Regions from separate parts of the Allobrachymonas denitrificans genome, predicted to be linked through region 3. Evidence: riboswitches for the same ligand, from Rfam matches in the RefSeq annotation. Region 3 holds a riboswitch; each other region holds the start of a gene.
The links. Region 3 has a riboswitch for cobalamin ahead of KKQ75_RS01275 (bifunctional adenosylcobinamide kinase/adenosylcobinamide-phosphate guanylyltransferase). Riboswitches for the same ligand answer to the same signal wherever they lie in the genome.
Positions count from the first base shown of each region.

Region 1: it holds a riboswitch for cobalamin, as region 3 does, so the genes downstream of both, KKQ75_RS07835 (energy-coupling factor ABC transporter permease) here and KKQ75_RS01275 (bifunctional adenosylcobinamide kinase/adenosylcobinamide-phosphate guanylyltransferase) in region 3, are expected to answer to the same signal.
Region 2: it holds a riboswitch for cobalamin, as region 3 does, so the genes downstream of both, KKQ75_RS04200 (TonB-dependent receptor plug domain-containing protein) here and KKQ75_RS01275 (bifunctional adenosylcobinamide kinase/adenosylcobinamide-phosphate guanylyltransferase) in region 3, are expected to answer to the same signal.

Region 1 covers NZ_CAJQUA010000001.1:1,681,730-1,689,532, forward strand. The annotation lists gene KKQ75_RS07825 (MBL fold metallo-hydrolase) at 158-1,126, shown strand; gene alaS (alanine--tRNA ligase) at 1,221-3,848, opposite strand; cobalamin riboswitch at 3,947-4,169, shown strand; gene KKQ75_RS07835 (energy-coupling factor ABC transporter permease) at 4,322-4,960, shown strand; gene cobM (precorrin-4 C(11)-methyltransferase) at 5,033-5,869, shown strand; gene KKQ75_RS07845 (sirohydrochlorin chelatase) at 5,866-6,819, shown strand; gene KKQ75_RS07850 (precorrin-8X methylmutase) at 6,841-7,536, shown strand; gene KKQ75_RS07855 (cobalt-precorrin-5B (C(1))-methyltransferase) at 7,564-7,803, shown strand, end outside.
Region 2 covers NZ_CAJQUA010000001.1:887,566-895,368, forward strand. The annotation lists gene KKQ75_RS04175 (3-deoxy-7-phosphoheptulonate synthase) at 1-457, shown strand, start outside; tRNA gene KKQ75_RS04180 (tRNA-Leu) at 513-601, shown strand; gene KKQ75_RS04185 (hypothetical protein) at 681-971, opposite strand; gene glnD ([protein-PII] uridylyltransferase) at 1,117-3,951, opposite strand; gene map (type I methionyl aminopeptidase) at 3,965-4,783, opposite strand; cobalamin riboswitch at 4,923-5,196, shown strand; gene KKQ75_RS04200 (TonB-dependent receptor plug domain-containing protein) at 5,392-7,410, shown strand; gene KKQ75_RS04205 (ABC transporter substrate-binding protein) at 7,510-7,803, shown strand, end outside.
Region 3 covers NZ_CAJQUA010000001.1:273,149-280,951, reverse strand. The annotation lists gene bioB (biotin synthase BioB) at 1-573, opposite strand, end outside; gene bluB (5,6-dimethylbenzimidazole synthase) at 592-1,266, opposite strand; gene cobO (cob(I)yrinic acid a,c-diamide adenosyltransferase) at 1,411-1,980, opposite strand; gene KKQ75_RS01275 (bifunctional adenosylcobinamide kinase/adenosylcobinamide-phosphate guanylyltransferase) at 1,992-2,582, opposite strand; cobalamin riboswitch at 2,758-2,997, opposite strand; gene KKQ75_RS01270 (DUF904 domain-containing protein) at 3,128-3,436, shown strand; gene KKQ75_RS01265 (cell division protein ZapA) at 3,433-3,765, shown strand; gene KKQ75_RS01260 (sulfite exporter TauE/SafE family protein) at 4,110-4,934, shown strand; gene KKQ75_RS01255 (sulfite exporter TauE/SafE family protein) at 4,938-5,624, opposite strand; gene hemN (oxygen-independent coproporphyrinogen III oxidase) at 5,718-7,115, opposite strand; gene fnr (fumarate/nitrate reduction transcriptional regulator Fnr) at 7,339-7,803, shown strand, end outside.

The DNA of each region.
Region 1 (7,803 bases), 1.4 Mb from region 3:
AACGACTATCCTATCCCACAGTGTCGGCTTTCTCCAGAGGGCCGAGGGCAGGGCTTACCCCTAATTGTTTGCCCCCCGATCGGGATGCGGGAGCCGTTATGCTGGGGGTTCGCATGACGTTCACGTCAATCAGCACCGCATCCTGTGTTTCTGCCCGATGTCCGCCTCCTCCCTGCTTCCTGCCGACCTGCAGCTGTTCCAGCGCGGCTGGCTGTCGTCCAACAACGTGCTGTGCCTGGGCGAACAGCCGGCGCTGATCGACACCGGCCATGACAAGCATGCCGAATTGACGCTGCATCTGGTGCAGACCGCGCTGCTGGGCGGGCCGCCGCTGCACACCATCGCGCACACCCATCTGCACAGCGACCATTGCGGCGGCACGGCGTTGCTGCAGCAGGCTTATCCCCAGGCGCACACGCTGGTGGCAGCCTCGTCGTGGGATTCCGTGCAACAGTGGGACATGCAGCGGCTGAGCTATGTGCTCACCGGCCAGCACTGCGGGCGCTTTGCCGCGCAGGGCGTGCTGCAGCCCGGCAGCGTGGTGCGGCTGGGCGCCTACGACTGGGAAGTGCACGCCACCGCCGGCCATGACAGCGATGCCGTGATGCTGTTCGAGCCGCGGCTGCGCCTGCTGCTGGCTGGCGATGCGCTGTGGCAAAGCCAGCTCAGCATTGTGTTCGACGAGTTGCCGCGCTTTGACCGGGATGGCTTTGCGGGGTTCGAGGCGACGCTGGCGCAGATCGAGCGCCTGCAGCCGCAGGTAGTGGTGCCGGGGCATGGCGCGGCGTTTGGCGAGGGCGAAGGCGCTGCCGTGACGGCCGCGATTGCCAGCGCGCGCAAGCGCATTGCACTGTTCCGCGCGCAGCCGGAGCAGCATGCGCGCTATGGCGCCAAGGCGCTGATCAAATACCACCTGCTGGATGTGGAGCGCATGGCGCTGGAAGCATTTAACCAGTGGCTGGCAGGTGCGCCGGTGTTTGCCGAACTGCACGCGGCACTGGGCGGTGGCATCAGCCTGGAGGCGTGGCTGGAAGACATCCTGAACGAGCTGGAGCGCAAGGATGCGATCTGGCGCCGTGACGGCGAAATCGGCGACAGTCCGACAGTGTCGCGGCAGCGGCTGTAGCCGTTACCGCCCTCTCACCAGCCAGCGAAGGCAAAGCAAAAAGGCATGCGCCGTTGCCAGCGCATGCCTTTACAGGGGAGGACCGCCCGGAAACTCAGACGCGCTCGGCCACCCAGCCCTGCACACCGGCCAGCGCCGCTTCCAGCCCGGCCGGGTTGGTGCCGCCGGCCATGGCCATGTCCGGCTTGCCGCCGCCCTTGCCGCCAACCTGCTGCGCCACGAAGTTGACCAGCTCGCCGGCCTTGATCTTGGCCGTCGCGTCCTTGGTGACGCCGGCAGCCAGCTGCACCTTCTCGCCATCGACGGCGGCCAGCACGATGGCGGCGGTCTTGAGCTTGTCCTTGAGCTTGTCCATGGTCTCGCGCAGGGTTTTGGCATCGGCGCCTTCCAGGCGTGCCGCCAGCACCTTGATGCCGTTCACGTCCACCGCCTGGTTCATCAGTTCGTCGCCCTGGCTGGATGCCAGCTTGCCCTTGAGCGCGGCGATTTCCTTTTCCAGCGCCTTGACCTGATCCTGCATCTGGCCGATGCGTTCCAGCACTTCGCCGGGGGCGGAGCGCAGCGCGCCGGCCACCTTGTCGACGGTGCTTTCCAGACTTTGCAGGTAGCTGAGCGCGTTGGCGCCGGTCACCGCTTCCACGCGACGCACGCCCGAAGCGACGCCACCTTCTGCCACGATCTTGAACAGGCCGATATCGCCGGTGCGGCCCACATGGGTGCCGCCGCACAGTTCGGTGGAGGAACCGATGCTGAGCACGCGCACAACATCGCCATACTTCTCGCCGAACAGCATCATGGCGCCGGTCTGCTTGGCTTCTTCCATGCCCATCAGACGGGCCTGGGTGTCGCTGTTGGAGAGGATCTCGGCGTTGACCTTGGCTTCGACTGCGGCGATCTGCTCGGGAGTGAGCGGCGCGGTGTGGGCAAAGTCGAAACGGGTGCGCTCGGCGTTGACCAGCGAGCCCTTCTGCTGCACATGCTCGCCCAGCACCTCGCGCAGCGCCTTGTGCATCAGGTGTGTGGCGCTGTGGTTGCGCACGGTTGCGGCGCGCAGTTCGCAATCCACTTCGGCCGTGACGGTATCGCCCACCTTGAGCGTGCCGCGCGACAGGGTACCGTGGTGGCCGAACACGTCGGCCTTGATCTTGAGCGTGTCGGCCACGTCGAACTGCACGCCGTTGGCCACCAGCACGCCCTGGTCGCCGACCTGACCGCCGCTTTCGGCGTAGAACGGCGTGGTGTCGAGCACGACCACGCCTTGCTGGCCGGCATCGAGTTGCTGCGCGGGTTCGCCATTGACATACAGGGCCACGACCTTGGCCTCGCCGCCCAGTTGCTCGTAGCCGGTGAAGGCATTGCCCTCGCCGCTGTAGTCGAGCAGCTTGTCCATCTTGAACTTGCCGGCCGCGCGGGCGGTGGCTTTCTGTTCCTGCATGGCTTCCTCGAAGCCGGCCTCGTCCACCGTCACGCCGCGCTCGCGGCAGACGTCCTGCGTCAGGTCGAGCGGGAAGCCGTAGGTGTCGTGCAGCTTGAAGGCGACATGGCCGGGCAGTTCGCGGCGGCCGGCAATCAAGGCGTCGTCCAGGATTTCCATGCCCTTGGCCAGGGTCTCGAAGAAACGCTCTTCCTCGCCCTTGAGCGCAGCCATGACCTGCGCCTGCTGCGCCTTCAGGCGCGGGTAGGCATCGCCCATCAGCGCCACCAGATCGGGCACCAGCTTGTGGAAGAAGGGCTTTTGCTGGCCCAGCTTGTAGCCGTGGCGGATGGCGCGGCGGATGATGCGGCGCTGCACGTAGCTGCGGCCTTCACTGCCAGGCAGCACGCCGTCGCTGACCAGGAAGGCGGTGGCGCGGATGTGGTCGGCGATCACCTTGAGCGAGGGGTTGTCCAGGTCGGTACAGCCGGTTTCGCGCGCGGCGGCCTTGATCAGGGTGTCGAACAGGTCGATCTCGTAGTTGCTGTGCACGTGCTGCAGCACGGCGGCCAGACGCTCCAGGCCCATGCCGGTATCCACGCAGGGCGCGGGCAGGCGCGTGACGCTGCCATCCTCGTGCATCTCGAACTGCATGAACACGTGGTTCCAGATCTCGATGAAGCGGTCGCCATCCTCTTCGGGCGAGCCGGGCGGGCCACCGGGGATTTCGGGTCCATGGTCGTAGAAGATCTCGGAGCAGGGGCCGCAGGGGCCGGTGTCGGCCATCATCCAGAAGTTGTCGCTCTTGTAGCGCGCGCCCTTGTTGTCGCCGATGCGGATGATGCGCTCGGGCGGCAGGCCGATCACGTCCTTCCAGATGTCGTAGGCTTCGTCATCTTCGGCGTAGACGGTGGCGGTGAGGCGCTCGGGCGGCAGGCCGTAGATCTGGGTGAGAAGTTCCCAGCCCCATTCAATGCTTTCGCGCTTGAAGTAGTCGCCGAAGGACCAGTTGCCCAGCATCTCGAAGAAGGTGTGGTGGCGTGCGGTGTAGCCGACGTTTTCCAGGTCGTTGTGCTTGCCGCCAGCACGCAGGCAGGCCTGCACGCTGGTGGCGCGGTTGTAGGGACGCTTGTCGGTGCCCAGGAACACGTCCTTGAACTGCACCATGCCCGAGTTGGTGAACATCAGCGTCGGGTCGTTGCCCGGCACCAGCGGGCTGGATTCGACGATGGTGTGGCCCTTGCTGGCGTAGAAGTCGAGAAAGGTCTTGCGGATGTCCGCAACGGTCATGGGGGAAGGGGTGCTCATGCTGGGGACGGCCGAACGGCCGCAAAAGGCTGTATGGGGAACGAAATGTGCTGCCCGAGATTATAGGTGCGCAGCCATTTTCAGCAGGAGGCCGCCTATAATTATGCATACATGCAGGTGTCCGGATGGAGTCATGTCCGTCCGGATGAAACGGGAAGCTGGTAAGGCCGAGGCCAAGTCCAGCGCTGCCCCCGCAACGGTATGTCAGTCAAGCTTGCAGCTCGATGCCACTGGTCGCTTCCGGCCGGGAAGGTGCTGCAGGCCCCCTGCCCTGTGCAGGAACTGGCAAGCCCGGAGACCGGCCTGCTGTGACACGTTTGTCAGCGTTGCGGAGGGCGATGCGGGCAGTGCACAGCCGGACTTCCCCCTTTTTCTTCCCGGCATCGCGCTTCCTTCAATACCCACCTGCCAGCGCGGCAGACTGTATGCCAGCCCCGGCTGGTCTTCTAGGGTGTTACTAAAAGGAAGCAATCATGCACATCGAACCCGGCATTCTCTCCTCCGCCAAGATCGCCTTTGCCAACGTCGCAGCCGTCGGCATGCTGGCTGCCTGCGCGCCCGCGCTGGTCAAGCGCCCGGCCCTGCTGCTGCGCACCGCGCTGGCGGCGCTGTTCTTCTCCATCTTCATGCAGGTGTTCCACATGCCGGTTGGCGCATCGGAACTGCACTTCGTCGGCGCCATGCCGATCTACCTGCTGCTGGGCTTCGTGCCCACGCTGTTCGGCTTTGCCTTTGGCCTGCTGCTGCAGGGTCTGCTGTTCGATCCGCAGGATCTGGCGCATCTGGCCGTGAACAGCCTGTCGCTGATGGTGCCGCTGGCTGCCGTGCACTACGGCCTGGGCAAGCGCCTGGCCGGCAAGTTCACCGTGGCCAACATCGTGAAGCTGGACTTTGCCTTCTACGCCGGCGTGACGCTGATGGTGGGCTTCTGGCTGTCCATGGGCACCGAACCCACGCCGCTGGCCAACTGGGCCACCTTTGCCGCCAGCTACCTGGCGCTGGTGCTGGTCGAGCCGCTGGTGACGCTGGCCATCGTGCGCGCTGCGCGCGGCTTCAAGGACAGCAACTGGGCCCAGCTGTGCCTGGATGAGCGCGTGACGGCTGCTGCCTGATCACTGCCGTCCGCCGGCCCGGCCTGCAGTGTGCGGGCCGGGCTTTTGCCGTTTCTGTTTCTGGTTTTTCCCATGCAATTCTCTTCCCTGCCAGGCAAGGTCTGGTTTGTCGGCGCCGGCCCCGGCGATCCGGAGTTGCTGACCGTCAAAGGGCGCGACCTGATCGCGCAGGCCGGTGCCATCCTGTTTGCCGGCTCGCTGGTGAGCGAGGCCGCCACGCGCTGGGCGCCTGCCGGCTGTGTGATCGCCGACAGCAAGGACATGACGCTGGAGCAGATCTGCGCCTGGCTGATCGCGCAGGCGCAGCAGCACGCCGTGGTGGTGCGCCTGCAGACGGGCGATCCTTCGCTCTACGGCACGCTGATCGAGATGGCGCAGCCGCTGGATGCGGCCGGCATACCGATCGCGGTGGTGCCGGGCGTGACCTCGGCCATGGCCTCGGCCGCTGCGGCGGTGGAGAGCCTGACACTGCCCGAGGTGACGCAAACCGTGATCCTCACGCGCGTGGAAGGCCGCACGCCCATGCCCGAAGGCGAAAGCCTGCGCGAACTGGCCCAGCATCGCTGCACGCTGTGCATCTACCTCTCCATCACCCTGCTGCACAAGGTCGAGAGCGAACTGCGCGCCGCCGGCTGGCCGGAGGACGCGCCCATGCTGGTGGTGCACAAGGCGAGCTGGCCGGGCGAGGAGCGCATCCTGCGCGGCACGCTGTCCACCATCAAGGCGATCTGCCGCGAGGCCGGCGTGGTGAGCCAGAGCATGATCATCGCCAGCCCCACACTGGGTGCCCGCCAGTGGCCCGAGTTGACCAAGTCGCGCCTGTATGACGCCGGCTTTACCCACCGTTTCCGCCGCGCCAGTGCGCCTGCGGATGACGTTTCCCCCTCTTCCTCCGGAACCCCGACATGACGACTCCTACCCTGCTGCTGGTTGGCCATGGCTCGCGCGAGCCGGGCGGCAACGCAGAAATCGAACAATTCGCACGCCGCTGGCGCCAGGACCGGCCCGAGTGGCACATCGAGGTGTGCTTTATCGAGTTTGCCGATGTGCTGCTGGACGAAGGCCTCGACCGTGCCGCCGCCCATGCGCAGCAGCATGATGGCAAAGTGCTCGTATTGCCGCTGATCCTGAACGCCGCCGGCCATGTGAAAGGCGACATTCCCTATGCCCTGGAGCAGGCGCGCCAGCGCTTTCCGCAAGTGCAGTTCGACTATGCACCGCATCTGGGCGCCTGCGAGCCGGTGCTGACGGTGCTGCGCCGCAAGCTGCGCCATGCCATGCACCGGCTGGACATGCCCGATCCGCAAGGCACCGGCGTGATCCTGCTGGGACGCGGCTCCAGCGACCGCAAGGCCAATGGCGAGGTCGCCAAGATGGCACGCTGGCTGTGGGAGGAAACCGATCACGAGCTGGTGGATGTGGCCTTTACCGGCATCACCTACCCGCGCCTGGAACGCGTGGTGCAACGGCACATGCTGCTGGGCATGACGCAGATCGTGATCCTGCCCTACTACCTGTTCACCGGCACGCTGATGCACCGCATCGACCGCCAGGTGGAGCATCTGCGCAAGCAGTATCCGCAGCTGCGCTTTGCGCACAGCCAGTATTTCGGCTTCGAGCCGGAGGTGTTTGCGCTGCTGGACGAGCGGGTGGACAAGTGGCTGCGCGGCGCGCCGCATGCGACGGTGCGCTATGACGTGGCGGGGTATGTGCCGCACAGCCATGATCACCATGATCATGCGCATGGCGAACACGGACATGACCATTCGCACGACGGGCACCACCATGCGCATGCACACGACCATGGCGACGACGGCAACGACGCCGTGCGCCACTGCACGCATGTGTCCCACCACTGATTCGCACTTCACGGGTTTGCCATGAGCACCATCAACACTGTTACCGAGCAGCTCACGCGCGCCGGCCAGGTCATCGAGCATGACAGCTTTGCCATCATCGACAGCGAAGCCGGCCCGCACGTCTATACCGAAGGCCAGTGGCCCATCGTGCGCCGCATGATCCATGCCAACGCCGATTTCGAATTCAACGGCCTGACGGACTTCCATCCCGATGCGGTCGAGGCCGGGCTGCAGGCGCTGCTCGATGCCAAGGCGCGCGGCGGCATCGCCATGGTGGCGGACGTGGAAATGATCTGCGTCGGGCTGTCCAAGCCACGGCTGTCGCACTTCGGCGTGATGACGCACCAGTTCATCAGCGATGCCGACGTGATCGCGCAGGCGCAGCAGGAAGACACCACGCGTGCCGTACAGGCCATGCGCAAGGCGCATCGGCTGGGGTTGCTGGATGGCGCCATTGTCGGGATCGGGAATGCTCCCACCGCGCTGATCGAGCTGGTGCGCCTGATCCGCGAGGAAGGTGTGCGCCCGGCGCTGGTGGTGGGCATGCCGGTGGGTTTTGTCTCTGCCGCCGAAAGCAAGGATCTGATGGCCGAAGTGCAGGAAGTGCCGTGGATCGTGATCCGCGGGCGCAAGGGCGGCTCCACGCTGGTGGTGGCTGCGCTGCACGCACTGCTGGCGCTGGCCGAGGCGCGCCAGAAGCAGGCCGTGGCTGCCTGAAGCCTTCTGACCACGGAGCTTTCAAGCATGGAAGGCAAACCCCAGAAAGGCACGCGCACCGGCTTTACCACCGGGGCCTGTTCGGCCGCAGCCGCACGGGCCTGCGCCGTGGGCATGGTGCATGGCCTGGTTCCGCCCCATATCACCAGCCTGCTGCCCAATGGCGACCGCGTGAGCTTTGCCGTGGGCGAGGGGATGGTCGAGGGCGAAGGCGTGGAGCGCCATGCCCGTGCCTGGATCGAGAAGTTCGCCGGCGATGATCCCGAC
Region 2 (7,803 bases), 610 kb from region 3:
GGCGGCACAATCGCCCCATGCCTTCATCGGCATGACCAAGATGGGCCAGGCCGCGATCTTCGAGACGCGAGGCAATGCCGACTGCCACGTGATCCTGCGCGGCGGCAAGGCGCCCAACTACGATGCAGCCCATGTGCAGGCCGCCTGCGAGGCGCTGGCCAAGGCCGGCCTGACCGAACAGGTCATGGTCGACCTGTCGCACGCCAACAGCAGCAAGCAGCACCAGAAACAGATCGACGTGGCCGCCGACGTGGCCGCCCAGATCGCCGGCGGCGAGCGCCGCATTACCGGCGTGATGATCGAGAGTCATCTGGAAGAAGGGCGGCAGGACCTGGGCGATGGCGAACTCAAGCGTGGCGTATCCATTACCGATGCCTGCATCAGCATGGATCAGACCGAGCCGGTGCTGCGTCAGCTGGCCGAGGCTGTGCGCACGCGTCGTGAGGCGGCACGCTGAGTCTGCCCACCGTATAATCGCAGGCTTTCCGGCGCATCTGTATCAGATGCGCCACGCCTCGATGGTGAAATTGGTAGACACAGCGGACTTAAAATCCGCCGACGGTAAAACGTCGTACCGGTTCGATTCCGGTTCGAGGCACCAAATAGAAAGACCTGCTTGCATCGTTCAAGCAGGTCTTTTTCTTTGCGGGTTCAGGGCAGCGACAAACTGCCCTTCAAAATCACCACTTCTTGCCGCGGCCCATATTGCCAGCCCCCTTGCGCTTGCCCTTGCCGGCATTCTTGTATTGGCCGTAATGGTTGCCCTGGTTCACATGTGCCTTGCGCTGGCCCAGATGCAGGCCGTTGTCGCCCCGCGCCGCAACCGGCGGGTTCACGACAACGCCGGGGGTGGATACCACCACGCCGGGCACGCCCACGTTGACGGAAGGCGGATTGATATGGACGGTAGCAGCCGATACGCCAAAGGCGGCGGCTGTGGTGGCAATCAGGATGGCGATTTGTTTTTTCATGGTTATCTCCGTTGGGCGCGTGCCTTGATCAGGCAGCACGCCATTATTCAATCAGAGCGGTGCTGCACGGGCTTTACGAAGAGCCCCAAAGTGTGTGTAAATGCTAATTGCACTGATGCTTTTTGCCTAGGCTGTGACAAATGTCTCAGTGGATGGCAATCGCATCCAGCAGCGCGCGTTCCAGTTCGGCCTGGAAGCGTGCCGACGCGAGCGAAGGCGACGCGATCAGGAAGGTGTCTTCCACCCGCTCGCCCATGGTCGAAATCTTGGCCAGTTGCACGCTGATCTGGTGCTGGCTGAGCACGCGGGCAATGCGATAGAGCAGGCCGAGACGGTCGCTGGTGGTGATGGTCAGCACCCAGTGCTGGGCTTTTTCATCGGCAGAAAGCTGCACCGCCGGCGTGATCGGGAACATGCGCACGCGGCGCGAAACACGGCCACGCGCGGGTTCGGGCAACGGGCCGTGCTGTTCGATGGCGCGCGCCAGCGAGGTTTCCACCATGGTGATGAACTCGCGGTAGTGCTCGGGCATGAGCGAGGTCACGACCTGGAAGGTGTCGAGCGCGTAGCCATCGCTGGTGGTGTGCACCTTGGCGTCCAGAATGCTGAAGGCGGCCTGCTCGAAGTAGCCGCAGATGCGGGCGAACAGTTCTGGTTGGTCGGGGCTGTAGACCAGCACCTGCAGGCCTTCGCCATGCGGGGCCGGGCGGGCACGCACCACCGTCTTGCCCTGGCCGGCATGGCGGGCGATGTGGCGTGTGTGCCAGGCGATGTCGCCGCTGTCGTGGCGCATGAAATAGCCCACGTCCAGCGTGTTCCACAGCTTCACATGGCCCTCGAAGGGCATGGAAAACCGCGCCATTTCCACCAGCGCGCCGCGCTTGTGCGATTCCACCAGCGAATCCTGATCTGGATGGTGACCGCCGAGCACGCGCAGGGTGGCCTGGTACAAGTCTTCCAGCAGCTTGCCTTTCCAGCCGTTCCACACCTTGGGACTGGTGCCGCGGATATCGGCCACGGTCAGCAGGTACAGCGCCGTCAGGTAGCGCTCGTTGCCCACCTTGCGCGCAAAGGCGAGGATCACTTCCGGGTCACTCAGATCCTGCTTCTGCGCAATGGTGCTCATGCTCAGGTGTTCGCGCACCAGAAAGGCCAGCAGGCTGGTGTCGGGCTTGCTGATGCCGTGGTTCTTGGCAAAACGGCGGATTTCGCGCTCGCCGAGCAGCGAATGGTCACCGCCGCGGCCCTTGGCAATGTCATGAAACAGTGCGGCGGTGGACAGGATCCAGGGCGAGTCCCAGCCGGCGGCCAGTTGCGAGCACAGCGGATACTCGTGCGCATGCTCCACCTTGAAGAAGCGCCGCACGTTGCGCACCACCATCAGGATGTGCTGATCCACGGTGTAGACGTGGAACAGGTCGTGTTGCATCTGGCCCACGATCTTGCGGAACACCCACAGGTAGCGGCCCAGCACGGAGGTCTGGTTCATCAGGCGCAGCGCCTGTGTCACGCCGCTGGGCGCCTGCAGGATCTGCAGGAACTGCTGCCGGTTGACCGGATCGCGCCGGAAGGCACTGTCCATCAGCACGCGGGCGTTGAACAGGGCGCGCAGCGTGCGTGCCGACAGACCCTTGATGCCGACCGTCTGCTGCAGTACCAGAAAAGTTTCAAGAATGGCGTGCGGCTGCTCGCGGTAGAGCGTGTCGCTGACCACTTCGAGCAGGCCGTTGTTGTCGAGAAAACGCTCGTTGATCGGCCGCATTTCGCGCCGCTGCGCGCCCAGCGCCAGGTAGTCGGTGTGTGGCGTGGCCGTGCTTGCCACGGGGTTGACCACTTCCTGCGCGGCGAGCTGGGCGCCGGGTTCGCTCGCCTGCGGATCGCGTGCGGAGCTGCGTGCCTGCAGCGCACGCATGGCGCGGGTGACGGGCGCCGGGTCGTAGTTGCGTGTGTGGCCGGAATCGCGCAGGCGTTCGGCAATGTTCAGCAGCAGGATCTGGCTGAGCTGCGTGACGGCCTTGGCCGTCCAGTAATAGTGCCGCATCAGCGCTTCGCTGGGGCGGATCGGGCTGCGATCGTGGCCCTGGCGCGTCTGGCGTTCGATCGGGGTGTAGCCGAAAAGCTCGGCCACCAGTGTCTGCATGTCGAACACCAGCCGGTCTTCACGCCGGTTGGCCACCATGTGCAGGCGGGCGCGGATCAGGCTGAGCAGGGTGTAGTTGCGCTTGATCTGCTTGGCCTCGTAGCGTGTCATCAGGCCGTGGCGCGTCAGCGCATCCCAGGTGGTGCCGTAGCCGGCTGCCTTGGCCACCCACAGCACGATGTGCAGATCACGCAGGCCGCCGGGAGATTCCTTGCAGTTGGGCTCCAGCGCATACGGCGTGTTGTCGAACTTGGCGTGGCGCTGACGCATTTCCAGCGTCTTGGCCAGGTAGAAGGCATAGGGCTGCATGGCGCTGTCGTAGGCCGCGCTCAGCTGGCGGTACAGGGCCTGCGGGCCGAAAATCAGCCGGCGCTCCAGCAGCGAGGTCTGCACCGTGATGTCGCCCGCGGATTCGCTCAGGCACTCCGACAGGGTGCGTACGGCGGAGCCGATCTGCAGGCCCAGATCCCAGCAACTGCCGATGAAGGCGCTGACGCGGGCCTGGACAGGATCCTGCGCCGGGGCAGGGTGCGCCGCATCGGGCAGCAGCACCAGCACATCGACATCCGAATGCGGAAACAGCTCGCTGCGTCCGTAGCCGCCCACTGCCACCAGTGCGGCCTTGTCCCGGTCCAGCCCGTGCAGGCGCCACAGCGCCAGCAGCACGGCGTCAGTCAGCTGGGTCAGCTTCCGCAGCGTGCCCAGCACGCCGCGCATGCGGCGGTAGCCGATGTCCGGATCCCGGAAGTGCGCAAGCAGGGCTTCCTTGTCGCGCGCATAGCCATCCCGCAGCGCCTGCAGCGCCTCTGGGGCAACGGCGTCCGGGCTCTGCGCGTGCATGGTCAGGCCGGGTTCAGGTGCGGATGGCGCTGACGAAATCCGGCAGCGCAGGCATGCCTTCGGATACGGTCAGCACTTCGTAGCCGGTTTCGGTCACGACGATGGTGTGCTCGTACTGGGCCGACAGCGAACGGTCCTTCGTCACGATGGACCAGCCGTCGTTCGATTCCTTGATCTCGCGGCGGCCGGCGTTGACCATCGGTTCAATCGTGAAAATCATGCCGGGCTGCAGCTCTTCCAGCGTGCCGGGCTTGCCGTAGTGCAGTACCTGCGGTTCGGTATGGAATTCCTGTCCGATGCCGTGGCCGCAGAATTCGCGCACCACGCTGTAGCCGTGGCTTTCGACGTATTTCTGGATGGCGCTGCCGATATCGCCCAGGCGCGCGCCCGGCTTGACTTCGACAATGCCTTTCCACATCGACTCATGGGTGACGCGGCACAGACGGCGCACGAACGGGGGCGCAGCATCTTCGCCGCCCACGATGAACATGCGGCTGCTGTCGCCATGCCAGCCGTTGGTGATGGGGGTCACGTCAATGTTGACGATATCGCCTTTTTTCAGCGGCTTGTCGTTGGGGATGCCGTGGCACACCTGCTGGTTGACCGAAGTGCAGATGGACTTGGGGTAGGGCGTGTGGCCCGGGGGCGCGTAGTTGAGCGGCGCAGAAACGGAACCACGGCTGGAGGTGTACTCCTCGCACAGGCGGTCGATCTCGTTGGTGGTGACGCCGGGGACGATGTGCGGGCCGATATAGTCGAGCAGCTCGGCCGCGAAACGGCAGGCCACCCGCATGTGATCGATTTCTTCGGGTGTATGAATCTTGATGGTCATGGGGCGCAATTATCCTGCAATGCGGCATCCCGCGTGGGCAAAGGGGCGTTGCGTACAGGCACTTGAACGGCAATGTCTTGCCCATTTCGTGGGCAGCGACAGGGTTTGTAATTACAATCGGTCACGCATCGGCGTGTGGCCGGTGCACTAGACCACAGGTGCCTGCAGGCGCCGGCTGCGGCCGGAATGCGCAGGTTAAACGGGAACCGGGTGCGCGTTGCATGGCAACGTCAGGCCCGGACTGCCCCCGCAACGGTAAGCGAGTGTGGGTGTATCAGGCTGCGCCAATCGATGGCGCGGCAGCCACTGCAGGTGCGGTGCGGCGTTGTGCAAGGCAACGCGCGCGCCGCCTGTGGGAAGGCGATGCACCAGAACTTGCGAGTCCGGATACCGGCCTGTTGTTGTGGATGCTGTCGGATCAGGGTTGCGACAGCTTGAACCTGGCCGTCTGCGGGGAGCAGACAGAACATCGCTTGTTTCTTCCGGCATCGTCGTGACAACGCAAGCAGGCTTTGCATGGCCTGTGCGATGTCGTGCAATGCCTGCAGCGAAACTGTCTGCGTGCAGCGTGGCCATCAGGAAAATCGAGAGTGGCTTTGAAAATGAAAATGGAATCCATCCGCCTGGCAGGCTTGCTTTTCTGCCTGACGCCGGTTGCTGCTGCCGTGGCGCAGACGGCAGGGCCTGTTGAGGTTGTGGCTGCATCGCAAGACACTGGCGCCAATGCAGACACCTATCGCGTCGTCGTAACGGGCGCACGATCGGAAATGCGCCTGAAGGATACGCCACAGCGTATCGAGGTGGTTACCCGCAAGGAAATCGAGCAGACACCCCACCACGATCTGGCTGACCTGCTGGACAAGACCGCCAACGTCGATATCAAACAGTATCCGGGCATGAATGCTGCCGTTTCCGTGCGCGGTTATACGCCCAGTTCTCCGATGGTGGGTGAGTCGTGGCAGACGCTGTTTCTGCAGGACGGCATCCCTGCCATCAAGGACAACATTGGCCTGATTCCCAGCCAGGGGGCCGCTCGGGTCGAGGTGCTGCGCGGACCGTCTTCTGCTTTGTATGGCGCACAAGCCATGTCTGGCGTTATCAATGTGATTCCGGTTCGCCGTACTGGCGATCTGCAGGGCGGGGTTGGCGTTTCTGTCGGCAACTTCAAGCATCGTTCGGTGCAAGCGGATATTGGCGGTGCACTGACTCCGTGGCTGAACCTGGACTATTTCGGATCATGGCAGAAGCAGGGTGACTACAAGTCCGGCGATGGCACGCGCTGGAACAACAGCGCTGCCACTCAGTACAGTCACGGACTCCGGCTCGGTTTTGAACTTGCTCCGGGCTGGACACTTGACGCTCGTGCAGATGTGGCGCGCGGCGATGATGTTGGGAACCCTGGTGCCTGGTCGGAGTATGACGGCAAGCCTACTGTCAAGGATGTGAAGCGCGATTTGTACAGTGCCAAGCTCAAGGGGGTGATGGGGCAACATGCGTTGAGCGCGGCTGTCTATTCCGGCAAGGAAACCAACACTACTTACAAGGCGCCGCCAAGCGGCCAGCGTCCGCTGGATTTCGATGCAAAAATCACCTGGCAGGGCGCACAACTCAAGGATGAATGGACCTGGGCGGATGGCTACAAGCTGGTGTATGGTGTGGATTACGACCAGACCAAGGCCGGATCGGTCAGCTACCTGTTCGGTCCCGCAACGGTTTACAACCCCGACAGCAAGCTGCAGACGACTGCCATCTACGCGCAACAGCATATGGCATTCAATAACGATCAGACCAACGTGTACGTGGGTGGACGTTATGACCGCTTCAAGCTGTCCACCTTGCCGACGGCCCTGCTGCCCAACAATACGCCGCAAAGCCGGACATTCAACCAGTTCAGCCCGAGCGCGGGTATCAAGCACTACTTTACGCCGATGGTGGCCGTGCACGCCTCGGCCGGCAAGGGCTTCATGGCGCCCAGCGCATGGAAGCTGGCAGGGGACTACTCCACGTTCTCGAACTACCGTGGCAACCCCAACCTGAAGCCCGAGAGCAGCCGCAGCGCGGATATCGGCGTCACGCTGGAACAGCCTGACTGGAACGTTGACCTGACCTTTTATGACACCCGCGTCAAGGACAAGATCGTCAGCTACAAATATCAGGAAGCAGGCAAAGGCTACACCAGTTGGATCAACGCAGATCAGGCCCGCATGCGCGGACTCGAACTCACGGCAGGCTGGGACATCAATCCCAATCTCAAACTCGGATTGGGTTATACCCATAGCCTCCGCGCCGAATCAGAGAGCAAGGGTGTATGGAAAGATCTTGAGTACGTACCCAAACACAGTGCACGCTTGACACTGGACGGCAACTGGGACAAGTTGCACACGCGAGTGGGCGCCCGTTATACCGGCAAGGCCACCAAGAGCGCCTTCTTTGCCGACTGGAGCAGTACCACCAAGCAGTACCCGGGCTACACCCTGTGGGACGCCAGCGTGGCCTACCGCTTCCTGCCGAATCACACCCTGAGCTTCAGTGTCGACAACCTGTTCGACAAGTATTACGAGTCGGTTCCCGGCTATGCCATGCCCGGCCGCGAGTTCAAGCTGGGTTACCGCTGGGACTTCAAGTAAGCTGCCGGCATGACTGTGTGGCACACGCCCGAATCCGCTGAATGTTCGCCCGTTCCGCCGCCTCGGCGGGGGCGGTGGGGCGTTACGGTGGCGGCTGGCGTGTGTCTGCTGGCAACGCTAGGGGGCTGCCAACCGGCCGACAAACCCGCTCCGCTTGGGGCGAGCAAGGCGGCCATTACCGCCAAGCCCCAGCGCATCGTCTCCCTCAACCTCTGCGCCGACCAGTTGCTGCTGCAGCTGGTCGAGCCGCAGCGTATCGCGGCACTGAGCAAGCTGGCGCATGATCCCGAGCTGTCCATGCTGGAGACGAAGGCGCGCACCTTGCCGATTGTCCGTGGCGATACGGAAGAAGTGCTGCTGCTCAAGCCCGATCTGGTGCTGGTAGGTGCCTAC
Region 3 (7,803 bases):
GTTCTCGGGCGCGGTGTCCAGGTTGTGGTTGTAGTAATCCAGACCGGCTTCCTTGAGCTGCTCGGCATGGTCCTTGGTCAGCATGCCCAGCGTGCAGCAGGCTTCCAGGCCCACGTCCTTCACCGTCTTGATCAGCGTGACCACGTTCTCGATGTCGCGGTCCTTGGGCGCGCGCCAGGCCGCACCCATGCAGAAACGCGTGGCACCCGCGGCCTTGGCCAGCTCGGCGGCCTCGCGCACCTTGTCGGCTTCCATCAGCTTGGTGGCATCGACGCCGGTGTCATAGTGCACCGACTGCGGGCAGTAGCCGCAATCCTCCGGGCAGCCGCCGGTCTTGATCGAAAGCAGCGTCGCAAATTCCACTTCGGCCGGATTGAAGTGCTCGCGGTGCACCTGCTGTGCCTTGAACATCAGCTCGGGGAACGGCAGCGCAAACAGCGCCTCGATATCCTCCACCGCCCAGCGGTTGGTGCTCTGCGGCACCGGCTGGTTGTTGCGCGGGGCGCAGAAATGCACGGTCTGCTCGCCGCCGGTATGGCAGGTGGCGGGGGAATGGGTGACAGGAGTGTCCATCTTCGGGCTTTCTCTACATCAATCGGAAGAATCGCAGCACGCATTGTCCGCTACCGGGCTTTGCCCAGGCTGACAAAGCCCCTGCAGGAACGGGGCACTGTGGCCCCAGCTATTGTCAAAAACCACATCCGCCAGCGGCATGCGGCTGGCCCAGCGCTGCTGCTGCAGCATGGGCGCATCATAAAACTCGGGCACCGGGCCGATGCACAGCAGCGCCAGCGGGCTGGCCCCTTCGGGCAGCTGCAGCAAGGCACCCAGCTCGTCGGGATCGAAAATCGACACCCAGCCCACGCCCAGCCCCTCCGCACGCGCCGCCAGCCACAGGTTCTGCAGCGCGCAGCCGACCGAAGCGATATCCATATAGGGCATGGTGCGCCGGCCGAACACATGGCGCTCGCGCCCGTCCGCCAGGCATACCGCGATCAGCTCGGCCGCCTCGCGGATCCCTTCGACCTTGAGCTTGAGAAAATCCTCCTCGCGCTCGCCCAGCGCACGGGCCGTGGCCACGCGTTCGCGCTCCACGCAGCCATGGATGCGCTCGCGCAGCCCCGCATCGCTGATGCGCAGAAAGCGCCAGGGCTGCATGAAACCCACGCTCGGCCCCGCATGCGCCGCCAGCAGCAGGCGCTCCAGCACCTCGGGTGCCACCTGCGCGCCCGGCGTGAAATGACGCATGTCGCGCCGCTGCGCCATCACGCGGTAGATCGCATCCCGATCCGCCGCCGGATAGGCATGCGATGCATCCTGCGGCACGGCAGTCGGCAAGGCTGCAGCCTCACCCGATGATGCGTCCGGGGCGAAAGGCAGGCTCGTCATGGTCTTGCTCACCAAATCCGCTCAGTCCTCGATCCCGCGCTGTGCCGGAATGCCGGCATCGAACGCATGCTTGACCGGGCGCATCTCGGTCACGGTATCGGCGATGTCGACGATCTCCTGCGGGCAGCGGCGGCCGGTCAGGCACACATGCACATCGCGCGGACGGTTCTTCAGCGTCTCCACCACATCTTCCAGCGGCAGCCAGCCGTACACCAGCGGATAGGTGATCTCGTCGCACACCACCAGGAAATACTCGCCGCTCAGGATGGCGGCCTTGGCCTTTTCCCAGCCGTCGCGCGCCAGCTGCGCGGACTTTTCCAGATCCTGGCTCTTCCAGCTGAAGCCGTCGCCCAGCCCTTCCACGGGCACGCCGATCTGCTCGAACATGCGGTGCTCGCCAAAGCGGGCGCTCGGCACCTTCATGAACTGGTAGATCTTCACCTTCTTGCCGCGGCCGGTGGCACGCAGCGCCAGGCCGAAGGCCGCCGTGCTCTTGCCCTTGCCATCGCCGGTGTTGACGATCAGGATGCCGCGGCGTTCGCCATCCGACTTCTCGTACGGCTTTTCCTTGGGCGGTTCCTCGATTTTCATGGCAGGTCCTTTCAGTCGGAAGATTTCAATGTCAGCGGCAAGCCTGCCGCCATCAGGGTGACGTGGCTGCACACTGCCGCCACGCGCTGGTTGAGTTCGCCGAGCGCGTCGACAAAGGCACGCGTCTCGCGGCCGAGCGGAATCACGCCCAGACCGATTTCATTGCTCACGATATACAAGGGGCCCGGCCAGGCCCGGATGGCCTCCAGCAGATCGGCAACCGCGGCCTCCAGCCGCGCAGCATCGGCGACCGGCTGCACATCCTCCTGCTCCAGCGGCATCAACTGCTGCGTCAGCCAGAGCGTGAGGCAGTCCAGCACCAGTGCCACCTCCGGCGCACCATGCTGGCGCAACAGGCCGGGCACGTCCAGTGCGCCGCCCCACTCCGCAGCCTGCAGGGTCTGCATGCGCGGCACGCGCCGGGCGCGATCCTGCTGGTGGCGCGCGATGCGCTGCTGCATTTCCTCGTCCCAGGGCAGTGCCGTTGCCAGATACAGGGCACGGCGCCCCGCATCCTGCTCCAGCCAGCGCGCCACCAACTGCTCGGCGCGCACCGTCTTGCCGGATTTCTGGCCGCCCAGGATCAGTTCGTGATGCCTCATGCCGCCCTCCACGGCTGCGCACGGCGCACGCCAGGGCGCAACCCGTTCAGGAGAGAAAGACCAAGAGAGAAAATGTCCGCCAGCACCGGCACCAATGCCACCATGAGAAAAGCCCGGAAAACCGCTGGCGCCCCGCCGCTGCATTCCGTTCCGGCGCCGGCCCGCAGGCAGGCGCCCCAAATCAAGCTTGCTGGCCGGTATCCGGGCTGACGGCATGGCAGCGCTGCCTTCCCGGCACCTGGCCAGTGGCGTGCGAGAACACTGCGGCAGCCGCTTCACAACCCGGGCTGCGCCGTATCACCGTTGCGGGGGCAGCGCAGGCCTGTGCCCTGCCAGCCATCCCGGCAGGACTCCTGCTTCCCGTTTACCCGGCGGCCACAACGACCTGCCAGGCACCAGCAATCCGGATATTGTAGGACGATTCGCCCCGTCCCTGAGGAAAGCCCCCATGGCGTCCCGGCGCCATCATCTACAATGTGCAACAAAGGGCCAGGCCTGCAGCTGCAGGCCACGCCAGCTATCTTGTTGCCTGTCGTTCCCGTGCCATGACCACTCCCCTCACCCCGCTCTCGCTCGACCAGGTCGCAGACCGCATGGAGCACATGCTGCTGCGCTACCAGGAGCTGCAGAAAACCGCCGCCCTGCTCCAGGGCCAGCTGCAGGAAGTTATCCAGGAGCGGGATTCGCTCAAGTCGCGCCTGTCGGCCGCCCGCGCGCGCGTCGACGCCCTGCTCGCCCGCCTGCCGGCCGAGCCGGTGGCAGCGCCGGCCGCCCCGGCGCCCGCCATGGCCAGCGTCTGGGGCCAGCAGCCCCCTGCCGCACAGCCTTCTTCTGCCAAGGATGATCCGCAATGAAGCAAATCGAAGTTCCGATCATGGGCCAGGCCTATGTGCTGGCCTGCCCGGAAGGTTCCGAAGACCGCATGACCGAGGCAGTGCAGCGCGTCGACACCGCCATGTGCAAGATCCGTGATGCCGGCAAGATCCGCGCACGCGACCGCATCGCCGTGCTCGCCGCCCTCAACATGGCCTTCGACCTGATCGAGAAGGAGCAGCAGATTGCCGCCATGCCCGCCCCCGCCGCCGAAGGCGAGGTACAGCCGGCCGAGTTGGTGCACCCCCGCATGCAGGCCCTGCTGCAGCGCATGGACGAGGCGCTGGCCGAGGACGGCCGCCTGATCTGACAGCCGTACACAACGCGCGGGCTTTTACATCTGCAAATTTCCCACGCGGGCGAATTTCATCCTAAAATGAAGGCGTCTGCAGCGAGCTTGGCTTTATATTTCCTTGAACCAATGCTCTCTGAGCCCGGGCTTGGTAGATCGCTCGGCCAGCGTGATCATCTCGCGTTAGATGAACCCAAGGCCTTGCTGCCCTCGCCCACCTGAACCCCTCCGTTCAGGATGACGGTCTGGCTCTGCTGCAGACACCTCTCAGCCGTCTGGCGCCCCTCGCGACAGACCCCAAGCCGCCCACCAGGGCGGCTTTTCGCGTTCGGAGCTCCGAACGCCTCAGCAGATTTCCCGCCATGATCCTCGAACCCATCACCATTGTCGAACTGGCCGCGCTCGGCCTCACCGGCGGCTTCATGGCCGGCCTGCTGGGCGTGGGGGGCGGCATGGTGCTGGTGCCCTTCATCACCTGGATCCTGGCCAGCCGCGGCGTCGACAACGAACTGGCCGTGAAGATGGCGATTGCCACTTCCATGGCCACCATCATCTTCACCTCCATCTCCAGCGTGCGCGCCCACCACAAGCGCGGCATGGTGCGCTGGGATCTGGTCAAGGGTATCGCCCCGGGCATCATGATCGGCGCACTGGTCGTCAGCATCGGCGTGTTCGCCCTGCTCAAGGGTGCCTGGCTGTCCGTGGTGTTCGGCGTGCTGGTGATCCTGGCGGCGCTGCAGATGTTCCTGGATCGCAAGCCCAAGCCCACGCGCCAGATGCCCGGCCGTGGCGGCCAGATGGCGGCCGGCAGCGTGATCGGCTTCCTGTCCGGCCTGCTCGGCGCCGGCGGCGGCTTCCTGAGCGTTCCCTTCATGACCTGGTGCAACGTCGCCATCCACAACGCCGTGGCCACCAGCGCCGCCCTGGGCTTTCCGATCGCGGTGTTCAACGTGATCGGCTACGTGCTGGGCGGCTGGAGCGTGGCGGGCCGGCCGGAATGGTCGGTTGGCTACGTCTGGCTGCCAGCCCTGGCCGTGATCGCCAGCTGCAGCGTGCTGATGGCCCCGCTGGGCGCACGCACCGCGCACGCCCTGCCGGTCAAGACCCTCAAGCGCATCTTCGCCGGCATCCTGATGCTGCTGGCGGTCAGCATGCTGATCAAGGGTATCCGCCTGCTGGGCGCGTAAACCTCAGGGCGTGGTGCACCACGGCGCCTGATCATGCATCAGGCCCATCCACAGCGCCACGCCGGCGCTGATGGCCAGCGCCAGGCCAGCCAGGCGAATGCCCCATTCGCCATCGCCCAGCTTGCGCATGCGCAGCAGCAGCCACGGGCCCGCCATCAGCGACACGCTGGTGCCCAGCACGAACAAGGCCATCACGGCTGCCCCCTGCCATACCACGCCGGTCAGGGCCGCCACCATCAGTGCCGAATACAGCAGGCCACAGGGCAGGAAGGCCCACAGCATGCCCACCAGCACCGGCCCGAAAGAACCGCCGCGCTGCTGCAGGCGCTTGATGCGCTCCCACACCTTGCGCGCCGAGCGATCCAGCCAGGCCGGCTGCCGCCCCTGGAACATCAGCAACACCCCGAGCACCAGCGCGGCGACGTGGATCGTGCTCCACACCGGCCGCAGCGCGGCACTCTGCACCGTCAGCCAGCCCAGGCCCTGCATGGTGGCCGCGGCCAGCGCGCCCAGGCCGGCATAGCCCAGCACCCGCCCCACCTGGAACAGCCCCATGGCCGTATTCTGCTGCGCCGGCCGTTCACCGGCCGTGACGCCGATCCCCGCGCATGCCGCGCCGCACATGGCAATGCAGTGCGGGCCGCCCGCCAGGCCCATCAGCAGGGCCGTGACGATCAATGATGCTTCCATACTTCTCTTTCATGCAAAACGGCCGGCACGGTATGCACCGGTGCCGGCCTTGCCATGGCAGTCCCTCTCACCCTGCCGGGTGTCTGCCACCGATCAGATGATTTTAGAGAATTTCACGCGGGTGCGGTCCGCCTGCAGGTACTTGTCGAACACCATGGCCACGCCACGCACGAAATACCAGCCCTGCTCGGTGACGGTGATGCCGTTCTCGGTGATGCGCACCATGCCTTCCTCTTCCTTCTGCCCGAGCATCTCCAGCTCGCGCGCGAAGTAATCCTTGAAGTCGATCAGCCAGGCCAGGTTGATCGACTCGTAGTCGATCTCGCCCTGGCACATGATGGCCATGATGACGGCGCGGCGGATCAAGTCGTCTCGCGTCAGCGCCAGGCCACGCACCACCGGGAAATGGCCGCGCTCGACCGCGTCGTAGTAGTCTTCCAGCGTCTTGGCGTTCTGGCTGTAGGTGGCGCCGATGCGGCCGATGGCCGAAACGCCCAGGCCGATCAGGTCGCAGTCCGGCTGCGTGCTGTAGCCCTGGAAGTTGCGGTGCAGGCGGCCTTGGCGCTTGGCAATGGCCAGTGCATCATCGGGCAGCGCAAAGTGGTCCATGCCCACGTACACGTAGCCGGCATCGCCAAAGGCCTTGAGCGATTGCGACAGCATCTCGATCTTTTCGCCACCGCTGGGCAGCGTGTAGGCATCGATGCGGCGTTGTGCCTTGAACCGCTCGGGCAGATGCGCGTAGGCATACAGCGCAATACGGTCCGGCCGCAACTCGTTCACCTGCTTCAGCGTGCGTGCAAACGAGGCCGCGGTCTGCTGCGGCAGGCCGTAGATCAGGTCGACGTTGACCGACTTGAAGCCGATGCGGCGCGATGCCTCCACCAGCGCAAACACCTGCTCGGCCGGCTGGATGCGGTGCACCGCCTTCTGCACGTCCGGGTCGAAGTCCTGCACGCCGAAGCTCAGGCGGTTGAAGCCCAGGTCGAACAGGTTCTGCAGGCGTTTTTCATCCACCGTGCGCGGGTCCACTTCCACCGAGTATTCGCCGCCCTCTGCCAGTTCAAAGGCCCCCCGGATCATGCCCATCAGCTGACTCAGTTCCGCATCGTCCAGGAAGGTGGGCGTGCCGCCACCGAAGTGCAGCTGCGACACCACCTGCCCGCGCCCCAGATGCGCGACATGCAGGTCAATCTCGCGCTGCAGATAACGCAGGTACTCGGTGCCGCGCTCGCGGTGCTTGGTGATGATCTTGTTGCAGGCGCAGTAGTAGCACAGCGACTGGCAGAACGGCACGTGCACATAGATCGACAGCGGCAGCACATGGCCCGGCCGGGAATTGTGCCGCTGCTCCAGCGCAGCGATGTAGTCGCTCTCGCCAAAGGCCTCGACAAAACGGTCAGCCGTGGGATAGGAGGTGTAGCGCGGGCCAGCAATGTCGTAGCGGGCCAGCAATTCTGGGGTGAGGATGATCTGTTCGGTACTGCTCATGGTCTCGGGCATTCTAAGTGAGCAAGCGCCAGCATAACCCCTTGCTGCACAAAAGCCTGAACGGTTGCGGGCGCTGCCATGCTGTCATTGCGGGTATCTACTTTGCCAGCGAAATGCCCCTGCAGCCATTGATATGTATCAACCCCTCTTTTCCGCCATGCGATAATCGGCACTTTCCATGACAAGGATCAAGTGCGCAATGGCGCGCGCCCCGGATAGCTGCATGTCTCCTTCGCTCCCCAAGTCTTACAAAGTGGCCTGCTCGAACTGCAATCTGCGCGAGCTGTGCATGCCCATGGGTCTGAGCGAGGCAGAACTGCGCTATATCGACAACATGGTCGGTGCCCGGCGCAGGATTCCGCGTGGCGAACCGCTGTTCACGCACGGTGACCCGTTCAAGGCACTCTACGCCATCCGCACCGGCTTTTTCAAGACCACGGTCACTGCGCAGGACGGCCGCGACCAGGTCACCGGCTTCCAGATGGCCGGCGAGATCGTCGGGCTGGACGGCATCGTGCACGACCGCCACACCTGCGATGCGATCGCGCTGGAAGACTCCGAAGTCTGCGTCATGCCCTATGACGAACTCGAGGCGCTTTCCCGCGAAGTGACGGTGCTGCAGAACCACGTGCACAAGATCATGAGCCGCGAGATCGTGCGCGACCAGAGCATGATGCTGCTGCTCGGC